One region of the Marvinbryantia sp. genome, then DNA from elsewhere that is predicted to be linked to it. Evidence: riboswitches for the same ligand, from Rfam matches in the RefSeq annotation. Region 1 holds a riboswitch; each other region holds the start of a gene.

What was found. Region 1 has a riboswitch for cobalamin ahead of ACLU9Q_RS15445 (L-lactate dehydrogenase). Riboswitches for the same ligand answer to the same signal wherever they lie in the genome.
Region 2: it holds a riboswitch for cobalamin, as region 1 does, so the genes downstream of both, ACLU9Q_RS06635 (ABC transporter substrate-binding protein) here and ACLU9Q_RS15445 (L-lactate dehydrogenase) in region 1, are expected to answer to the same signal.
Region 3: it holds a riboswitch for cobalamin, as region 1 does, so the genes downstream of both, ACLU9Q_RS13135 (ABC transporter substrate-binding protein) here and ACLU9Q_RS15445 (L-lactate dehydrogenase) in region 1, are expected to answer to the same signal.
Region 4: it holds a riboswitch for cobalamin, as region 1 does, so the genes downstream of both, nikB (nickel ABC transporter permease) here and ACLU9Q_RS15445 (L-lactate dehydrogenase) in region 1, are expected to answer to the same signal.

The regions. Positions count from the first base shown of each region.
Region 1 is NZ_JBKXTT010000015.1:17,844-22,883, reverse strand. It holds gene ACLU9Q_RS15455 (hypothetical protein) at 1-150, opposite strand, end outside; gene ACLU9Q_RS15450 (ISNCY family transposase) at 202-1,584, opposite strand; cobalamin riboswitch at 1,771-1,962, shown strand; gene ACLU9Q_RS15445 (L-lactate dehydrogenase) at 2,192-3,139, shown strand; gene ACLU9Q_RS15440 (CoB--CoM heterodisulfide reductase iron-sulfur subunit B family protein) at 3,210-4,004, shown strand; gene ACLU9Q_RS15435 (4Fe-4S dicluster domain-containing protein) at 4,001-4,393, shown strand; gene ACLU9Q_RS15430 (CoB--CoM heterodisulfide reductase iron-sulfur subunit A family protein) at 4,400-5,040, shown strand, end outside.
Region 2 is NZ_JBKXTT010000004.1:275,256-280,295, reverse strand. It holds gene ACLU9Q_RS06640 (FecCD family ABC transporter permease) at 1-505, opposite strand, end outside; gene ACLU9Q_RS06635 (ABC transporter substrate-binding protein) at 502-1,581, opposite strand; cobalamin riboswitch at 1,774-1,955, opposite strand; gene ACLU9Q_RS06630 (N-acetylglucosamine kinase) at 1,992-2,954, opposite strand; gene ACLU9Q_RS06625 (ABC transporter permease) at 2,951-3,907, opposite strand; gene ACLU9Q_RS06620 (ABC transporter permease) at 3,918-4,880, opposite strand; gene ACLU9Q_RS06615 (sugar ABC transporter ATP-binding protein) at 4,897-5,040, opposite strand, start outside.
Region 3 is NZ_JBKXTT010000011.1:36,422-41,461, forward strand. It holds gene ACLU9Q_RS13120 (ATP-binding protein) at 1-38, shown strand, start outside; gene ACLU9Q_RS13125 (ABC transporter ATP-binding protein) at 123-872, opposite strand; gene ACLU9Q_RS13130 (FecCD family ABC transporter permease) at 886-1,911, opposite strand; gene ACLU9Q_RS13135 (ABC transporter substrate-binding protein) at 1,951-2,997, opposite strand; cobalamin riboswitch at 3,239-3,423, opposite strand; gene ACLU9Q_RS13140 (hypothetical protein) at 3,479-4,453, opposite strand; gene ACLU9Q_RS13145 (DUF4869 domain-containing protein) at 4,460-4,918, opposite strand; gene ACLU9Q_RS13150 (ROK family transcriptional regulator) at 4,988-5,040, opposite strand, start outside.
Region 4 is NZ_JBKXTT010000001.1:346,866-351,905, forward strand. It holds gene ACLU9Q_RS01490 (ABC transporter substrate-binding protein) at 1-1,520, opposite strand, end outside; gene nikC (nickel transporter permease) at 1,535-2,362, opposite strand; gene nikB (nickel ABC transporter permease) at 2,364-3,302, opposite strand; cobalamin riboswitch at 3,538-3,725, opposite strand; gene hflC (protease modulator HflC) at 3,819-4,685, opposite strand; gene hflK (FtsH protease activity modulator HflK) at 4,688-5,040, opposite strand, start outside.

The sequences.
Region 1 (5,040 bases):
TCCCTGTTTTGACGGCTGTTCCCAAAACCAGCGGATGATATCAAGGTCTGTGCGGAGGTTCAGTTTTAAGTAAATTCCCTGTGTATGTTCTTTATCATATTTTTTCTGTGCTTTTGTATGCGCTTCGATGCAGTCGATCCAGTCCCTCATGTGATCTCTCCTTTCGGTAGGTATATACCTATCATCTTTTTCTGCTGCTTTTTATGCTGGAACGTCATCCATTAGATGGTGCTCCTGTGTCTTTACGAATTTCTGGAAAGTTTTGCTGCGCCAGGGATGGCTCATTGGCGGAATATAATGTCTTTTTGCTTTGGGCGGCTGATAGTCTGCATCCAGATCCCGGGATCTTTCCATATGTTCGGGGATCTCCTCCAGTGCATGGACATCCTTGTCATTGACACAGCAGAAAAGGCTTCCGTCAAAAGCCTGGATAACCATTATTTTTGTGCCTTTGCGGTAATGTACCTGTTTCCCTCTGGCGTCCAGCATCCGGTAATGGCGGTGCCGGAACTGGATCGCATGCCCGCAATCCACGGTCCGTTCTGTCAGGACAGCGAGAACCAGGTTGATTTTTTCATTTTCCGGTTGCGTTTCAAACACAGATTTGATACCATTAAGGGGAAGCGCGAACTTCTCATTGAATTCTTTTATGTATGAGTGGAGGAATTCATTGGCAGCATCTATGGTCGTGATCCCTGCTAATCGTAATTCGATTGGCAGGCGCGACTGTAGTGTCTGGTTGAGGCGTTCTACGCGGCCTTTGGCCTGCGGGACACTGCTGGATTCCAGCTGAACACCAAGCTGCTTGCAGGCATAAGCGAATTGGGTATAGGTATCCTCATCAAGAGATGGGGAGTTTTTCTTTTTATAGGTAAATACCGTACGGCGGTCTGTGAAGATCCTGTAAGGGATGCCGTAGGTGGTCAGGATCTGGTGGAATACGTGATAGTAGCCCTTTAAGGTTTCCTGCGTGTCAAACCAGGCTCCGGTGACCCGGCCGGTAGCATCGTCAATAGCCAGGTGGAGGTGCCATACCTGCCCGGGGATCCATTCATAGGGAGTTGCGTCCATCTGCTGCAGTTCCCCAAAATAAGCACATCTTGGACGTCTTGAATGAGCATCTTCAACCGCTACGAGATTGGTTTGGAGCACAGCGGCTTCTTTCAGGCTGCAGGCACTTTTCTTTTTATCCTGAAGCTCCTTTTCCATACGCTTTTTCTTGGCCTTTGTAACTTTCGGAGAAAGAATATATTTACTTTCCAGGATCTTAGCTACAGAAGAAGGTGAGACGCAGATGTGTTCATGGGCCTCAAGGAGTTCTGAATAATGCTGGAAATTAGCATCAAAATATTTTGTAAGGTAGAGATCGATGATGCGATTGCGGGTCTCGTCAGGGATGCTGGTGGACGGTTTACGTCCCCTATTGCCATGGATAAAGAAAGCCTTTCCTTCTTTGCGGTATCCAGCCAGCATACGGTTGATATGGCGTTTGGTGCAGCCAAGGGTGAGGGCAGCCCTGTCCTTATTCCCATCCGGGTGATCTGCCAGAGATTTGATCACTTCGTATTTTTTCTGTTCATCCATTGTAAGTATTACCTTTCTGATAATGATTTCCTCCAATCTAAAATAGATAGAGGATATTTTACCACATCCGGGACATTTTCATATGTGGTATACTAGGACATTATCATAAATGGCTTATATTGTCAAAAAAATAACAATATTGGTATTGACAAAAAAATAACAATATGATATTCTCGATATGTGCAAAAGAATAGTGCAGTATCAGGTGAGAGTAGTTTTAGGCTCTGGCAAAAGGGAATCAGGTGAGAATCCTGAGCGAACTGGTCACTGTATTCAGGGAGTGAACTTCAGTAACCATTGCATCCCCAAAGAATGTGAGAAGGTGAAGGGAACGGCGAACTGTAAGTCAGGAAACCTGCCTGGTACATGGATGTGCTCCAGACACAGCGCAAGCATCCGGCAGTCATAGGGTATCCGGAAGATACCTTATGGTTTATTTGGTGTGTCTGCAAAGGGGAGCGGACGCTTTTTTGTTGCCAAGCATACGACAAAAACGTCCAGTGGACGTTTTTAGTTGAAAAATCCCTCTATAAAATCTGAGGGAGAGCTTTCTCTTTGTAAGAACCATGCACAAGAATACCTCTATAAGGAAGGAGATCACACATTTATGAGCAGCAAAATCACGATTATTGGAGCAGGAAGCGTAGGAGCAACGATTGCCTATACCCTTTCCCAGAGAGATATCGCATCAGAACTCGTTCTGATCGACATCAACAAGGAAAAGGTGGACGGTGAGGTGATGGATATTGAGCAGGGTACCTGCTTCCGCGATCCGGTGTCCATTGTTGGAGGCGAGTATGAGGATGCGAAGGATTCCGACATCGTTATCATTACCTCCGGCGTAGCAAGAAAGCCGGGACAGTCCAGAATCGAACTCACTCAGACGAATGTAAACATTCTGAAGCAGATTACGCCGGAAATTGTAAAGGCAGCGCCGAAAGCGCTCTACATCATTGTGAGCAACCCGGTGGACATCATGACCTACGTGTTTACAAAAATTTCCGGACTCCCGGAGAATCAGATCATCGGTTCCGGTACGATCCTCGACACGGCGCGTCTGCGCTGCGGTCTTTCTGAGCATTTCCGCGTGGCACAGAAAAATATCCATGCGTATGTATTTGGCGAGCACGGTGATTCTTCCTTTATCCCGTGGACGGGCGCTTATATTTCCGGCGCGCATATCAGCGAATACTATGAGATGATGAAGTCCCGCGGGGAGGATATCGACGAGCTTGACAAAGAGGCAATGACAGAGTACGTACACAAATCCGGCGGAAAGATTATTGCAAATAAGGGAGCAACCTTCTATGCGATCTCCGCTGCTGTCTGCAAGCTGTGCGATATCCTGGTAGCGTCCTCTGATTCCATCGCAACGGTTTCCTCCATGATGCACGGCGAGTACGGTATTGAAGATGTATGTCTCAGTACGCTTACGCTGGTGGGACCGAACGGTATCCGCGGGAAGGTACCGATGCGCATGAACAAGGAAGAGACGGAGAAGCTGCGCGCAAGCGCAAAGGTGCTCAAGGACGTTATCGCGCAGATCGAATTATGATGCCGGGCAAAGTGTTCTGTAATTCACAAAGAAATCTGAAAGCATCGTAACACAAATATTAGGAGGAACTATGAAATACAGTTATTATCCGGGATGTACCTTGCGGACGAAGGCGAAAGACCTGGATGCCTATGCAAGAGCTTCGGCGCGTGCGCTCGGCTTTGAGCTGGAGGAGATTGAAAACTGGCAGTGCTGCGGCGGCGTTTATCCGCTGGGAAGCGATGAGATTGCCACGAAGCTTTCTTCTGTACGCGCGCTGAACGAGGCAAAGGAAAAGGGTCAGGAGCTTGTTACGCTCTGTTCCGCCTGTCATCATGTCATCAAGCGCGTGAATGATGACATGAAGCATGTGGAGGACATCCGCACAAGGGCAAACAATTATATGCAGCTTGAGACTCCCTACGCCGGGGAGACGACGGTGCTGCATTATCTGGAGGTTTTAAGAGACCGCGTTGGGTTTGATGAACTGAAGAAAAAAGTGGTAAATCCGCTTACGGGCAGAAAAATCGGCGCCTATTATGGCTGTCTGCTTCTGCGTCCGGGCAGCGTGATGGCGTTTGACAATCCGGAAAATCCCACGATTATCGAGGATTTCATCCGTGCCATCGGAGCAGAGCCTGTTATTTACCCATACCGCAACGAATGCTGCGGCGGCTATATTTCCTTGAAGGAAAAAGAGCTTTCAAAGAACATGTGCGACACGATTATGGAGAGTGCGTCCGGCTTCGGCGCAGAAATGCTGATCACCGCCTGTCCCCTGTGCCTGTACAACCTGAACAAGAGCACGAACGGAAAGCTTCCGGTATACTATTTTACAGAGCTTCTCGCAGAGGCGCTCGGTGTCAAAGAGGAGGTGGCGAAGTGAACAAGACCGCAAAAAAGCAGGCGGAGCTGATTCAGGAAATCAGCGGCGTCAATCCTTTAAAATGTATGAAATGCGGAAAATGTTCCGCAACCTGCCCCTCATATGATGAAATGGACATCAAACCGCACCAGTTTGTATCTTATGTGCAGCACGAAAACATTGAGGCGCTGGTACAGTCAAAGACACTCTGGAAATGTCTTTCCTGCTTTGCCTGTGTGGAGCGCTGTCCGCGGGATGTAAAGCCCGGCAAGCTGATCGACGCGGCAAGACAGATCGTCGTGCGTGAGCGCGGAGCGGATTATCTGCAGCCGGATGAAATTCCGGAGCTTCTTGATGAGGAGCTTCCGCAGCAGCTTTTAGTCAGTGCATTCAGAAGATACAGGAGGTGAGCACAGATGCAGAGAATAGGAGTGTTTGTCTGTCATTGCGGAAGCAACATCGCCGCAACGGTGGACGTAAAGAAAGTAGTAGAAATGGCTCTGCAGGAACCGGGCGTGGTTCATGCGGAGGATTATCAGTATATGTGCTCGGAGGCAGGTCAGGCGAAGATTGCCGCGGCAATCAAAGAGAAAAATCTGACAGGCATCGTCGTATGTTCCTGTTCGCCGCGTATGCACGAGACGACCTTCCGCAAGGCGGCGGAGCGCGCCGGGCTGAACCCGTATATGGTGGAGATCGCCAACATCCGCGAGCACTGCTCCTGGATACATAAGGATATCGAAGAAGCTACCAAAAAGGCAGTCATCCTTGCACGGGCAGCCATTGCAAAAGTAAATCTGGATGCCCCCTTAAAGCCTGGCGAGAGCCGGGTTACAAAGCGTGCCCTGGTAATCGGCGGCGGAATCGCCGGCATCCAGACAGCGCTGGATATCGCTGACGCGGGCTATGAGGTGGATATCGTGGAAAAAACGCCGAGTATCGGCGGCAGAATGTCGCAGCTCGACAAGACCTTCCCGACCCTGGACTGCTCGGCATGTATCCTCACTCCGAAGATGGTGGAGGCGGCAGCCCACGAGAAAATCAGAATCTATACATA
Region 2 (5,040 bases), on a different contig from region 1:
TTCCCGTCAGAACGATCGCTTCCGGTCCCATTCCGACCTTGAGAGAGATCATGTATACCAGCACCGTACATCCCATTGCCCATATAAATGCGTTCAGCACGATACCGGCTTCTGTACCGGCAAACAGCCCCATGCCAAACACGATAGAAAGCGATGCGCCAAATGCCGCCGCGTTGGAAATACCAATAGTAAAGGGGCTGACCAGAGAATTTCTCGTCACTCCCTGCATCGCCGCTCCGGATACGGAAAGTCCGAAGCCTGCGAGCACCGCCATCACAACCCTTGGGAGCCGCAGGAAAAGGATCACCTTTTCCTGCTTGCCCGGTTCCTCACCCCGCAGCCAGCCGGCCGCCGCTCTGCACACATCCGCCACGCTGGTATCCGCCGCGCCCATCGCCGTAAATACCAGAGCCAGAATGACTGTCAATATCAGACACAAAATGATCAGCAGCCAGTTTCTGCGCGCAGAAACCTCGTACCGCTTTGCAATTTCTTTTCCGCTCATTGCTTCAGCTCAGATGCGCTGTAGAAGTGTCCCTCCACGTTTTCAAACCCCTGGAAGTCCTCCATCCATGCGCGGAATACCTCGTCCGGATCCAGATCCGGCAGCAGATCCGGATAGAGCATCTTTGCCACATACATCGTTCCTACCAGCTTGCAGGCGCCGCCGTGGCTGAACTGTGTCATAAAATAAATATCATCATTCTTCACCGCGGTGATCTCATCCCATCCCGCACGGGAAATCAGATTCTCGTAGCAGTTAATAAAGTCCTCTTTTGTCGGCGGCTCGTATAAACCGGTGCCTGCATTTGCCTTTTCCGGCGTGATCAGCTTAATGATCACATCCGGGTCGCGCACGATCACTTCCTCCGGATCTACGTCACTCTTGGAGATATTTTCAAAATCTGTCGCAAAAATATTTTCTCCGCCGGCATAGGCAATCATATCGTAGAAGAAATCTCCCGGCAGGGTCGTATTATAATCGGTAGTCGATTCAAAATAAACCGTCTTTTTCTCCTGCCCCTCCAGCTGCGTGTTGATGTACTCCAGCTTGTCATTAAAGTAATTGTAGAACTCCTGCGCCGATTCCTCGACATCAAACATTTTTCCAATGTTCTCTACCTGATTTTTAAAATCCGACGTATCGTATCCCGAAATCACAAAAACCTTGATCCCAAACGGCTCCAGCTGTCCCTCTGCCTCTTCATAGGAACCGTTGTCCGGCAGAATAAGTACATCCGGGTCCAGCTCCGCAATCTTTTCATAGTTCAGCTCGGTCTGGCTCTTTCCGATAACATTGTCCGGGTCAAACATCCCCCAGTATTCTCTGTCCTGCGCCGTATTGCTATCCACTGAAATAATGTGATCGATCGCTCCGCACGCACGGATCAGTTCGCTGTTGTAGCGGTTCGCCACCACGCACGTAGATACCGGATACGGCAGTTCCACCTCTCTGCCCGCATTGTCCGTAAGGGTAATTGTCTCCTTGTTCTCTGCTTCTTCTGCGCTTACTCCCGCAAACACTGCTGCCGAAAGAAATGTGCAGCAAAGCAGTGCTGCCAGTTTTTTCATGTGCTTCATACTTTTTCTCCTTTGCTTTTTTATTTTAGTCAAATACCCTGCAGCAAGCTGCGGGGCACGACCTGCTTGTTCTTTCCGCCCAGGGGGCGGCGTATTTGACCCTCGCGGGAATAAAAAAAGAGACCTTTCCAAGATCGAAAAAGTCTCCTGCCGTTTCAGTTGCAACAGCTTTCTTTCCCCTTGCCCGGAAATACTTCTGCATATTATAAAGGCAGGTCTCCTGACTTCTGCTTCATCCGCAAAACACCTTCCCGCCAAAGGCAGTGGTTCCTTCGTTTCTTGTCCGCAATTACAGTAGTGGCTGCTGTGGGGGATTTTCACCCCGCTTCCCTTTTCATCAGATCCTCATCTGAACCCTTATAAAGATTTTTATTTATTTGTTAAAACTATAACATTTTCTGCCAGATGTGTCAAGCAGATCCCGAAGCATTGGCTGCCCGCTCCTCAAGCCACTTTTGCGCGCCCGCAACAGGCTCTTTTGATGCCGGAAAAATTTCCGCGCGCCCGTCCATCGCCTTCTGGACCCTTTTCTCCAGTAAGTCCAGATATGTCCGGTTCGCCGCCTTTGTGTGGACAGAGCCGGTAAGTACAACCGGGATCTGCGCCTGTGCAAAGCCAAGCTTGCGGCAGACCACGCTGATATTTTCTGCCGTGCAGTCCGTCATTTCCTCTGCCAGAGTCTGCGCGTCCTCATCCTTTTGTTCCAACGCCGCAAAGAACAGCTCCACCGCTGCTCTTGCCGCCTCCGGATGCTCTGTCGGATCCTTCAGAAGCGTCAGCGAATCAAGAATGTCCTCCTCGCTCCGGCATCCGAATTTCTGCTGATACGCCGCCGTCAGATACGTATTCTCCCCATGCAGGAAAAGGCGCTGATACACCGCCCGGAAAAGGTGCACGGCAATCCATCTGCCGCCTCCGGCATCCCCGGACCACTCATCCAGTCCGGCGCTCTTTATCATCCTGCTCTCTTCACTGATCCCGCAGCAGCATACGCCTGTCCCGCAGTTATAGGCGATTCCCCAGCCATTGCACTCCGCCTTTACAGGCAGGAAACCATCGTTGCACACCAGGAACCGCGTAAGCCCGATATCCCGCAGGCAGCGCTCAATATTTATCTGATCTGTGCGGCTGTCAACACCGGACAACCCCGCCACCGTATCCGTAATATCACCGATCTGCAGCCCTCTTCGCCCAAGCAGGTCAGCGATCGCGCTCCTCAGCTCACGCGCCGTATCCTCCCATCCGCCCGGCAGGAAATCATGATTCACGCATCCGCCCAGGCAGCGCTCCGCCGCCCGGAATTGTCCGTCAAGCAGACGATACTCCGTTTTCGTTCCCCCGCCGTCGATCGCAAGATACCACGCATTTTTCATACTGCCTCCGCCTTTCTTTTCTGCGCATAATTATCCGCCCAGAGAATCAGCAAAATAATGATGCCCTTGCACACCTGCTGAATGTAAGCGCTGATGCCGAGCATATTCATGCAGTTCTCCAGAAGCTGTATTGCAAGCAGGCCCACAAAGGACTGCCCGATCCCGCCGACGCCGCCTGCAAAAGAAGTGCCGCCTACCACACAGCCGCAGTTCACAGACAGCGCGGTGCTGTCTCCGTAAATGGACGAGCCGGTGTTCAGCCGTGAGGAGAGCAGTACGCCGCAGAAAGCGGCCATCGCCCCGCAGATCACAAAGGTCATCCACTTTATTTTTTCCGCCTTGATGCCGGATTGCGCGGCTACGTTATAATCGCCGCCGATCGCATAGCAGTTTCTGCCAAAAGAAGTAAACCGCAGAATGCAGAAAAAGAGCACCAGCATCACCAGCATGATAATGATCAGATTCGGTATCCCGGCGATCAGCTTTCCGTTGGCAATTTTCATGAACGACAGATTTTTTGCCGGAACCGGATGCGCGTCGGTAATCTGCTGGGCAATGCCTTTGAGCAGCATTCCCATGCCGAGCGTGATGATAAACGGCTCCGTTTTCTGCCGTACGACCAGAAAGCCATTGACAAAACCAACCAGCGCCCCGCAGGCAACCGCCGCCAGGATCGCCGCCCACAGCGGCATATAATCCATCAGCTTAATCGTGATAATTCCCGAAAGGCTCATCATCGAACCAATTGAAAAATCTACGCCGCCGCAGATGATCACCAGCGTCACTCCAAAGGCAAGCATCTCCAGGATCGCCGCCGAATTCAGCATATCAAGAAGATTATACGTCGTGTAAAATCTGGTGTCAAAGAAAATCATCAAAAACAGCATCAAAAGAATCGCCGTCAGCGCCTTTTGTTTTTCCATTACTTTACAGATTTTTCTCCATACGTGCATTCGTCCCACCTCACTTTGTTCTGCGTCGGTCTATCCAGATAGCAATAATCAGGATGATGCCCTCGCACACCGACTGGATATAGGTTGATACGCCAAGTAAATTCAGACAGTTGGAAAGCAGTGTCACAAGCATAACGCCGAGCATGGTGCGGATCACACTGCCGCGGCCGCCCGAAAGCGAAGTACCGCCCACTACCACTGCAAGGATCGCGTTCGTCTCATAGTTTGCGCCCATCAGCGGCGATGCCGTGGTCGTACGCGAAAACAGCACGATCGCGCCAAATGCCGACAGCACGCCGGACAGCACATAGACAAGCGCTACCCGCCGCTTCACCGGAATGCCAACCATATCCGCCGCTGTAATATTGGCTCCCGTAAGCTGGATCTCCCGCCCGGTCTGTGTCCGGTTCAGAAAAAGATGCAGCGCAAACATCAGCGCAAAAAACAGCAGGAAGGATACCGGAATAAAACCGACCTTGCCGGAACCAATGCCACGCAGCAGCGTCACCGAAGAATTCAGGTGAGACATATGCTGCGTTGCTCCGCCCGTGTACAGAAGTGCCGCAGCGCTGTACACCGCGCTGAGCGCGTAGCTCATAAACAGAGCCTTCGCCTGCGTCAGCGCCCCGCAGCTTATTACCGCAAGCGCATTTATAAGCCCCATCAGCGCACCCGCAAGCAAGCCTGCAAGCAGCGCGCCCGTCTGTCCAAGCACGTCGATCATGGAAATTGTAAACACCGCGGAAAGAGATACGATTCCCGCCACCGAAAGATCAATATAACCGCCGATGATAGCGATCGTCATCCCAAGCGCCACAAAGCTCAGCGGTCCAAACTGGTTCAAAAGATTTCCAAGGTTCGCCACGGTGAGAAATTTCGGTTCCATCAGAGCCGTCACTGCCGCCAGGATCACGATCGTCACCAGGACCAGATTTTCCTGCAAAAACGAATTCGCGCGTGTTTTTGTATTCACAGCCTTTCCTCCTCTCTCAGCCGATCGCCATATTCATGATTTCCTGCGCCGAGGTCTGCTCCGGGTCAAATTCCCCGGTAATGCGCCCATTCGCGATCGTCAGCACGCGGTTGCTCATATTCAGCACCTCCGGCAGCTCCGATGAGATCAGGATGATCGA
Region 3 (5,040 bases), on a different contig from region 1:
ATGCGCTGGAGTGGCTTATGGGAATGACGGAGATATAGTGTTAAATACAGTGGTTTCGTTGCAAATTGCCTGCAACGATTTCCTGCGATGCAACAGGGCAGCCAGGCTGCCCTTGTTATCTGTTAATCATAATCGATAAATACTTTTTCGTTTCGCCGGAATACATCTGCATGGATATGGTAGAGCTCCTCCACCAGCGCGGAGCTGATAACGTCGTCCGGTCTGCCGTCGCACAGGTTCTGTCCGTTCTTGAGCACGTAGATACGGTCGCAGAATTTTGAAGCGAGACTTAAATCGTGCAGTGCGGTCAGCACTGTTTTTTTCGATGCTTTCAAAAGCGACAGCGTTTTTATCTGGCTGCCGATATCCAGATGGTTGGTCGGCTCGTCCAGAATAATCATTTCCGTTTCCTGCGCCAGCGCGCGGGCAATCAGTACCCGCTGCTTTTCGCCGCCGGACAGGCTCAGAAAGCTTCTCTCCAGAAAATCTTCCATTCCGACCATTTCCAGCGAATGGCAGACCACCTCGCGGTCGTGGTCGTTGGCGGCTTCCATCAGACGTTTTCTGGGATAGCGCCCCATCTGCACAACTTCTTCGACGGTGAAGTCAAAATTTGCCTCGCTTTCCTGCGAAACCACCGCAATGCGTTCCGCCATCTGCCGGTTTGACATTTTCAGAAGACTTTTTCCGTCCAGAAGGATATCTCCCGAAACGGGCACAAGCATTTTGTAGATATTTTTCAGCAGCGTCGACTTTCCGCTTCCGTTGGGACCGATGACGCCCACGAATTCCCCCTGGTTTACGGTGAGGGAAATATCCCGGATAATCTCCACCTGCCGGGTGCGGTAGCTTACTTTTTCTGCACTGAGCATAGGTCCGCCTCCCTTAAGATTTCCCGAAGGAATATTTCCGTACCCGTATCATCCACAGGAAGACAGGTGCTCCGAGCATGGAAGTAATAATGCCGATAGGAATTTCACTGGGCTGGTCGAGCATTCTGGCACCGACGTCCACCCAGACCAGGAAAATCGCTCCCAGCAGCGTGGAAATCGGAATCACCTTCCGGTGGTCCGCACCGACCATCGACCGCACGATATGCGGGATGACAAGTCCGACGAAACCGATGCTGCCGGTCACTGCCACTGCCGTTCCGGTCAGTGCCGCCGACAGAAAGACGGTGATTTTGCGCACGAGATTAATATTGATTCCCAGCGTCACCGCGCTGCTCTCTCCCATAAGAAGCGCGTTCATGGAGGTGGAGAGAGCATACAGGCACAGAAAGCCCGGTATCAGTACCACAAACAGGGGAAGAAGCTCTTCCCACTGGGCACTGGCTACGCTGCCAAGCGTCCAGAACGTCACCTCCCGGATTTTGCTGTCATCCGGGGCCTTGTAAATGAGAAAGTTTGAAAATGCGGTAAACATGGCGGAAATAGCCGTTCCCACCAGAACCAGCTTGATGGGCGCCACCTCTTTGCCGCTTTTCGCCATGTAATAAACAATTAAAATTGCCGCCATCGCGCCGATAAAAGCGCCGCCCTGGACAGAGTATGCGCCAAGGAAGGAGAGCGCTCCGGTGACAATGGCAAGTGAAGCGCCGAAGGTTGCGCCGGAGGATACGCCCAGCACATAGGGACTTGCCAGCGGATTTTTGGTAAATGACTGCATGGCGACGCCCGAAAGCGTCAGCGCCGCGCCTACCATAGCGCCCATCAGCACCCGCGGCGTCCGCAGATGCCAGACGATGTTCTGCGTGCTCATGCGGATATCTTCAACATCGCCTATGCCGGTCAGACGATGAAGAACCACCTGCCAGACCGTTTGGAAAGGGATGCTGACAGGTCCGATTCCGATGGCAAGAATCATCGACAGAATCAATAGTATTAGCAAGAACACGCAGGTTATCCCCACGTGTTCCCTCATGAATTTACATAACCGTTTCATATGAAATTATTCAAAACACTCCGGATGGAATGCCTGGGCAAATTTTTCAATCGTATCGCCCACACGGGTGCTGGCGAATACTTCCGGAAGCGTGATAACCAGGAAGTTTTCGTTCTTGATGGCAGTTACATCGGAAAGAGCTTCGTTGTCCAGCAGGAACTGGATTTTCTCGTCTGCGGTCGTATCGCCGTAATCATTGATGACGATAACCTCCGGGTCTGCCTCTACAACGGCTTCCCAGCTTACGGTGTTCCAGGTTTTTTCAAGGTCCTCAAATACATTGACGCCGCCTGCGTGACGCATCAGCTTTGAGGTGAAGTTGTTTCCGGGCGTGTAGGCGCCGCCGTCCATTTCGCAGTCAAAGTTGAATACCCGCACTTCCTCTGTACCGGCAATTTTCTCTTCTACTGCCGCAATCTGGGCTTTCATACCGTCTACGATTTCATTTGCTTTGTCTTCAACCTGGAAAATTTTGCCGAGGTTGTAAAAATCCTGATAAACATCTTCCACGTCGCAGCCAAGCTTGTAGCCTTCGATGGAAGAAAGGGACATGATGCCGTACTCGCTTAAGGCATCATGTGTGGCAATCGCCGTGTCAGAATCGCTGAAAGCAGAGCTTCTTCCATAGATGAAATCCGGTTCCAGGTCCAGAACTACCTCCAGGGACGGATAACCGTTGTTGTCGGAGATCACCGGCTTTGATTCGTATTCTTCGCGGTACTGCTCCGGAAGCTGGGCGTTGTTGTAGCAGGTTCCGATAATTTTGTCGCCGAGACCAAGCGCCATAAGCTGCTCTCCGGTGTTGGGATTGGTGCTGATTACACGCTCCGGAACATGTGTAAAGGTGACCTCCTGGTCGTCCTTTGTCACCAGCGTGAAAGGAAATACGTCGCCATCTGCGGCTTCTGCGCCGTCAGCTTCTGTCTCCGCAGCTTCGGTTTCCACAGCGGCTTCCTGTGTTTCGGCTTCTGTTTCCTCAGCAAAAGCTGCTGCCGGGGAGAGCGCCATTACGCCAGCCATAATCAGTGTCAGTAATTGGTTCCTTTTTTTCATCTTGCACCTCCATAGGTATTATGGTCGGGACTTTTGCCCCAACATCATGAAATGAGTGATTGGTTACTGGAAGTCCATAAAAAAGAATCGAGCCTGTCTTCACAGACAGGCATACCAGACAGACCGTTTTGTGCGCAGTAGTCCGGACCGGGCTTTGCAGACGACTGCATGAACCGGAAAAACGGAACTGCTGCGTGTGTCGTAGATACGAACAAATCTGCGAGGATGCTTTGCATGGAAGCTTCTTTCGCACAAGGCAGGCAGGTTTCCTGGCTCACAGATTTGCGCTTGTCCCTCCTTCTCACGGCATTCGCCGCAATGGATATCCGGGGAAGCTCCCTGCTCACAGTGACCGCATCGCTCAGGCTTTTCCTGATTCCCTCTCATTTCCGGATACGGAAATTCACCTGCTTTGTTTCGACAAAATTCATGATAGCATATAGCTGTCTGCTTTGCAAGAGAACTTTTTTGTTGATTTTATCTAATCCCAGATAATCAGATGCATGACTTTTTTGGCGGCTGTTACTATTCTTGAAGATAAATAACTTCTGGCAAGTTTTCTTTTGGAATAGCTCCATATGGGATTGCCCTGTGTCTGCTCAGACAGTAATTTAGTAAAAAACTGTTCCCAGCTGGCGTACTTTTCACTTTCGATATAATTTTCCGGTTTTTGGAGGATTGCAGATACATTTACATCCGGAATGGCATTTGTAGACAACAATAACCATTCAAAGGATTCCGGCGCGTATAGCGCTGCATTTTCTGCGCTGTCGAGATAGCGCATGATTTCGCGCATTTCTGAACCAAGCGCCGCCCCGTCTGCAATGACCAATATTTTTTGGGCGGTCGCTTCGGTATTCTTCAATACTTTCAGAATATTTGACTTTCCATTGGCAGATATGCATGAGATATTTTTCTGTCTGCACAACTCATTGAAAAATTCATATCCCGAATTTGAATCTTCTGTTATTACCAGATGCGGATTTATGCCGTCTGTTTCCGATATTTCTCCATAAAGATTATATATTTCGTTGTACTTCTGCTTCGCTTCGTGAAATTTTCCGGATTCACGGAAGCCGTATATTTCCCGGACACTGTAAGGAAGCATTGGCAGCTTTTCCCGTGTTGCGAGCACAAAGTAGTTATCTGATTTCAAAGCAAGCTCCGCGAATTTTTTTGAAGCCAGAAAGCGGCTGCCTTCATCAATAAAAATGATGGAACCGGATATGCCTTCCAACTGCCGCTCCCAGTCTTCGCTGTCTAATGTCCGGCAGGGAAGGTCGCAGGAGACCACAATGCCGCTGTCAGTACCGTATCTTCTGTAGTCACGGATAAAATCAATCAATACGGTTTTACCGGAGCCGCTGTCTCCAGTGAGAATGGTGATATTTCTTTTAATGGTAAAATCGTATCGGATTTTCTTTGATTCAACAATGATTCTGTGAGCGCCCTTCATAATATATTACTCCTGTTTCATTTTGTTCAGATATTCAGAGGCAACGGGAATCAGCTCTTTCATTGAATGCACGATTTCTCCGCCGTTCCCGACAACGATGGTGAATTTTGTGTCTTTCCCAAAATCCATCAGATGCCGGAGATTGATGGTCAGGTTTTTGCTTTCCGCTATCTTCAGAATCCATTTTGCGCAGTTATCCCCGCACGTGGAGGCGTTGAAAATTTTATCCGGTTCATTCAGCATAAGAAGCAGCGTTTTTACACCGCCGGATAATCTTTCGGGAGGAATCTGTCCCAATACCGGGCTCTGGATACATTCGCCGCTCAGAACATCTGATTTATCTATATCTTTAACCATCTGCTTTGCCAGAGCGGAATCGAACCATTCTGGCTCATAAGTATTTTTAAAATAGACAGCGGTATTGTAGACGCTGTTTTCCATATCTCCAAAAAAAATTGTCAGCATATAAGCACCTCTCTCTTGCTTTCTACGGATTATTTTAGCATTGAACCATTGTAAATGCAATCCGGGCATTTAAATCCGGTTCGGATACAGAAAGCGTTCCCGGATGAGGTATACGCCGCCAA
Region 4 (5,040 bases), on a different contig from region 1:
GTTACCCAGTAGTAATCCATCGGATACATAACCAGTCCTTCCACAGAAGATTTGGAAATCAGGAAGGTATTCTCATATCCGAAGAATACGGTTGCCGCGTCGTCCATAATCGCCTGCTGTATCTTCACGATCAGTTCCCTTCTGGCATCGGCATCCATTGTCGCCGCCAGCTCATCCAGCCATGCGTCAACGTCCGCGTTCGCATAGCCCGCCGTATTGTTTGCAGAGCTGCTGTACCAGTTCTCACGCAGATAGTTCTCCGGGTCACCGGTATTTGCAACCAGCACGTTCCAGATCAGAAGATCATACTGTCCGGAATCGCGGCGGTCAAGCATCGTTTCATAAGATACACAATCAAGCTTGATATTGATACCGATTTCCTTCAGGCTCGCCTGTGCCGCCTGCGCGTAAACGCCCAGCTCCGCACGGCTGTCATAGTATACGAAGGTCAGCTCCAGCGGCTCGCCCTCCGGCGTCTCCACATAGCCGTCCCCATTGCTGTCCACGTAACCGGCGTCCGCCAGAAGCTGCTTTGCGCCCTCCGGGTCATAAGCATTGGCGTCGTTCAGTTCGTCATAACCGTAATCCAGTGTCGGCGGAACCGGAGCCTTTGCCGGGGTAGCGCCACCCTCCAGAAGTACGCTTGTGTAGGTTTCCTTGTCAAGACCGCGCAGCAGCGCCTGACGGAGTGCCAGATCGCCCAGTGCACCGTTCTGGTTCATAAATGCATAGGTGGAGCGCAGGGATTCCAAAGACTGGATGGTGTAGGCATCGTTGCCGTCAAATTCGAATACGTTTTCTGTCTTCAGATTATATGCCACGTCGATCTCGCCGGACTGAAGCGCCATCGAACGGGTCGTCTGGTCGCCGATGATGCGCAGCGTCACGCTGTCGTTCGGAACCTCGCCTTCCCAGTAATACTCGTTGCGCACCACAACCGTATCACCCGCCGGGTCGAAGGACTGGAAAGCATAAGGACCAGTGCAGACAGGACCGGACATGGCAATATTGGAATTGTCAATGCTGGTGTCCATGATCAGGAACAGCGGGTCCGCAAGGCAGCCTGCCATGTTTGCGTTTGCTCTGTTCAGATTGAAAATCAGGTTCTGTCCATCCACCTCAACGCTTGCCACATCGAAGAATTCCGGCACACGGTTGGACATTTCAAAGGTCCTCTCCAGGGAAGCCTTCACCAGCTCCGGCGTCATATCGTTGCCGTTGGAGAATTTTACGCCTTCACGGATGGTGAAGGTCCATGTTTTTCCGTCCTCGCTGTTGCTCCACTCTGTCGCCAGACACGGAACCATGTTGCCCTCCGCATCAAATTTTGTCAGACCCTGTCCGACGCCGTAACGGGAAATTACCCAGCTGAAGTACTGCTCCGTCGGCTCCAGCGTATCTGCAAAGCTGGTCACGCCGATCGTCATGGTTCCCGCCGCGGAAGCCGCCGTCCCTGCCGCCATTACGGCTGCGGCAACTGCCACTGCCGCCGCTAATTTTTTCATCTTTCTTACCTTCATTTGTTCTTCCTCCTCTAATTTTCCTGTCTCGGGTCCAGAATGTCACGGATGCTGTCGCCGAGCATATTAAATACAACTACTACAATTACAATAGCGATACCGGGCGCGATCATCAGCCACGGAGCTTTCGCCATATAGGTTCTTCCTTCGTTCAGCATCAGTCCCCATTCCGGCGTGGGCGCCACCGCGCCAAAACCGAGGAAGGAGAGCGATGCCAGCTCCAGCATCATCGTTCCCATATCCGCCGCCGCTGTCACCGTCATGGTCGTCAGCATGTTGGGAAGGATGTGCCTCCACAAAATTTTTGCCGTACTGGTACCGTTTACCACAGCAGCCTCCACGTACAGATTCCGTTTCAGCTTTAAAACCATACTGCGCGCCAGACGGGCATATTTGGGCCAGCTCACCGCCGTAATGGCGATAACGCCGTTTCGGAGGCTCGCACCCAGCATTCCGGCAATCGCGATTGCGAGGATCATTCCCGGAAAGGAAATCATCATATCGGCAACGCGCATGATGATCTGGTCGATCCAGCCGCCGAAATAGCCCGCGATAATACCCAGCACCGTTCCCGTAACAAAAATCGTCGCCACCAGAATCAGCGTGTATACCAGAGAGGTTCTGGTGCCGTAGATTACCCTGGAGAGCAGATCTCTTCCCAGCTTATCGGCGCCCAGCGGATATTCCTTGCAGGGAGCCTTCAGAGAATCCGTCATAACAGCTTCCAGCGGGTCCTTCGGCGCGATCCAGGGAGCGAAAATCGCCACGCCCGCGATTGCCAGCGCCAGAATAAAGAAAATGGTAAACTGTTTATGCTCCAGAAAAAAGTTCTTCTTTTTCATGTCAGTTGACCTCCTTGATTCTTGGGTCGAGCCAGGTATAGGACAGATCAACCAAAATGTTAATCACCATATACAGTATTGCAATTACCAGCACGTACCCCTGTACCATCGGATAATCGCGGCAGGAAATCGCTTTGATCGCCATGCTTCCCATACCCGGCCAGTTGTAGATAATCTCCACGACCGCCGTACCTCCAAGCAGAGACCCCAGCGAAAGCCCCAGCAGGGTAACGATGGGCAGCATTGCATTTGGCAGCACATGCTTCCAGAGAATTACACTTTCTTTCATTCCTCTCATTCTTGCGCCTGTCACATAGTCCTGCCGCAGCTCCTCCAGAACTGCGTTGCGCACCTGCCGGGTATACTTGGAGGACATGGACATCGCCAGCGTGACCGCCGGCAGGATCATCGCCTTAAAGTCTGTCGTGCCGCCCGCCACATTCACCCAGCGGAGCTGCACGCCGAAAATGCTCAGAAGCACAAGCCCGATCCAGAAGCTCGGGATGGATACGCCCATAAAGGTGATGCCGCGTATCAGATAGTCCGGCCATTTGTTCTGATAGACTGCCGACAGGATCCCGCAGGGAATCGAAAATACAATCATCAGAAGAAGCGCAAACAACGACAGCTTCATTGTCGGCCAGAAGCACTTCATCAGCTTCTCCGCCACCGGGATCTTAAAGGCATAGGAGGTTCCCATATCGCCTGTCAGGACACCCTTCAGCCAGTTTCCGTACTGCACCAGAAACGGCTGGTCAAGTCCCAGCTCATGCCTGGTCTGCTCCAGAAGCTCCGGTGTCGGCAGATTTCCGCATTCTGTCAGCATGATCTCCGCCGGGTCGCCAGGGGAAAGATAGGTGAGCGCAAAGGTGAAAAAACTGACGCCGATCAGAACTACCAGAATCTGCAGAAGCCTTTTTCCAATTTGTTTCTTTGACATTTTTTCTCCTTCCTACATCTTCCGGTTTAAAACAAAACAGCCGCAGGATCGTTCTTTCTCCCTGCGGCATCGTAACATGTAACTATGTAGCTTTCTGTATGCAAACGGAACGCGCCCTGCGCCTCCCGCCCATTTTTCATGAAAAATCACAAAAATAAGAAGCCCGTATCACAGACTGATACGGGCACAATTTCACATACAAAATACTTGCTGCTTCTTATCGACCGTAAGAATCAAACGAAAAACAATCGCAAGCAGTTCTCCTGACTTAAGTTCATCGCCCAAAAGCGCCTTCCCAGATCTTCTTTATCAAAATCCAGTGACATAAATGCTCTCAGACTCGCTATCACAGTGACGGGATCGTACCGGACTTTCACCGGTTTCTCTATTAATCCTTGCGGAACTTGCAACGGCTGGCTTCAAACCAGCAAATGTTATTTAATTTTACGTCATACATTATAGACCAATATCTTTCACTTGTCCAGAAAAATGCAAAAGATTTTCATGTTTTTTCATTTATTCTCCGGTAAACGCCTGCGCGATCGGTGAATCCTCCGGCAGCACAATCGTTTTGTTTTCCCCGGTCATGGAGGCTTTCAGTGCATCGAGACTTCTCACATAGGAATAGAAATCGGTCTTGTCCTCATCCGAGTAGGCGTCCGCCAGAATCCTCATGTACTCCGCCTCGCCCTCCGCGACCAGGATCTCGCCCTGCCGCTTCGCATCGGAAATCTGGATTGCAACCTCCTTGTCCGTCGTGTTGCGGATGACCTTCGCCTCGGAATTTCCCTCCGCCGTGTAGGTCGCCGCAATGTTGTTGCGCTCGGAGATCATACGCTCGTACACCGACGACTTGTTGTCGTCCGGCAGGTCAAGCTGCTTCATATCGAACTCCAGCAGCTCAATGCCGTACTGCGCCAGATTATCGCCGACGCTCGCCATCACCGCCTCGGAGAGCCTGCCGCCGCGCCCGCTGATGACTTCGTCCTGGGACAGGCTGCCGATGGTGTTTTTCGTTGCATTGTACACCGCCGTGTTGATACGGTTCTCGGCGTTCGTCATAGAAGAATTCAGCGACTGTGCAAATTTCAGAGGATCGCTGATGCGCCAGAGCACGTAGCTGTCGCTGATCATTGTTTTCTTTTCCTTCGTGATAACGTCCGACGGCGTCAGATCGTAAAGAAGGATTTTTTTCGGCAGCGTCGACGCCTCCTGCACAAACGGCACCTTAAAGCTGATGCCCTCCTCATCCACTACGCTTACAACCTTTCCAAACTGACGGATCAGCTTGTATTCATCTTTTTCTGTCACCACGATGGATGAACCGAGCAGAACGACTGCCAGCACCGCGCCCGCCGCTGCAATAATGCCAATTTTCTTCATAATTATCTTCCTCCTTCCTCTGAAGCTTCTGTCTGCGCCTGTGCACTGCCTGTCTGTTCATCCGCCGTCTCCTCCGTGAAGGAATCCAGCGGCAGGATCTTCTGCACGCCGCTTCCGCTGTCGATCACGACCTTCATGCCCGGCAGCACCTCTTCCATCGTCTCATAGAACATACGCTGTTTTGTAACCACCGGATTCTTGCGGTATTCCTCGTACATGGCGTTAAATCTCGCCACCTGCGCTTCCGCCTCATTGATGCGTGTCTGCTTCTGTGCCTCCGCTTCTTTGATGATCTGGTCCGCCTGCGCCTCCGCCTCCGGAAGCTGCTCATTGCGGTACTTATTCGCATTGTTGA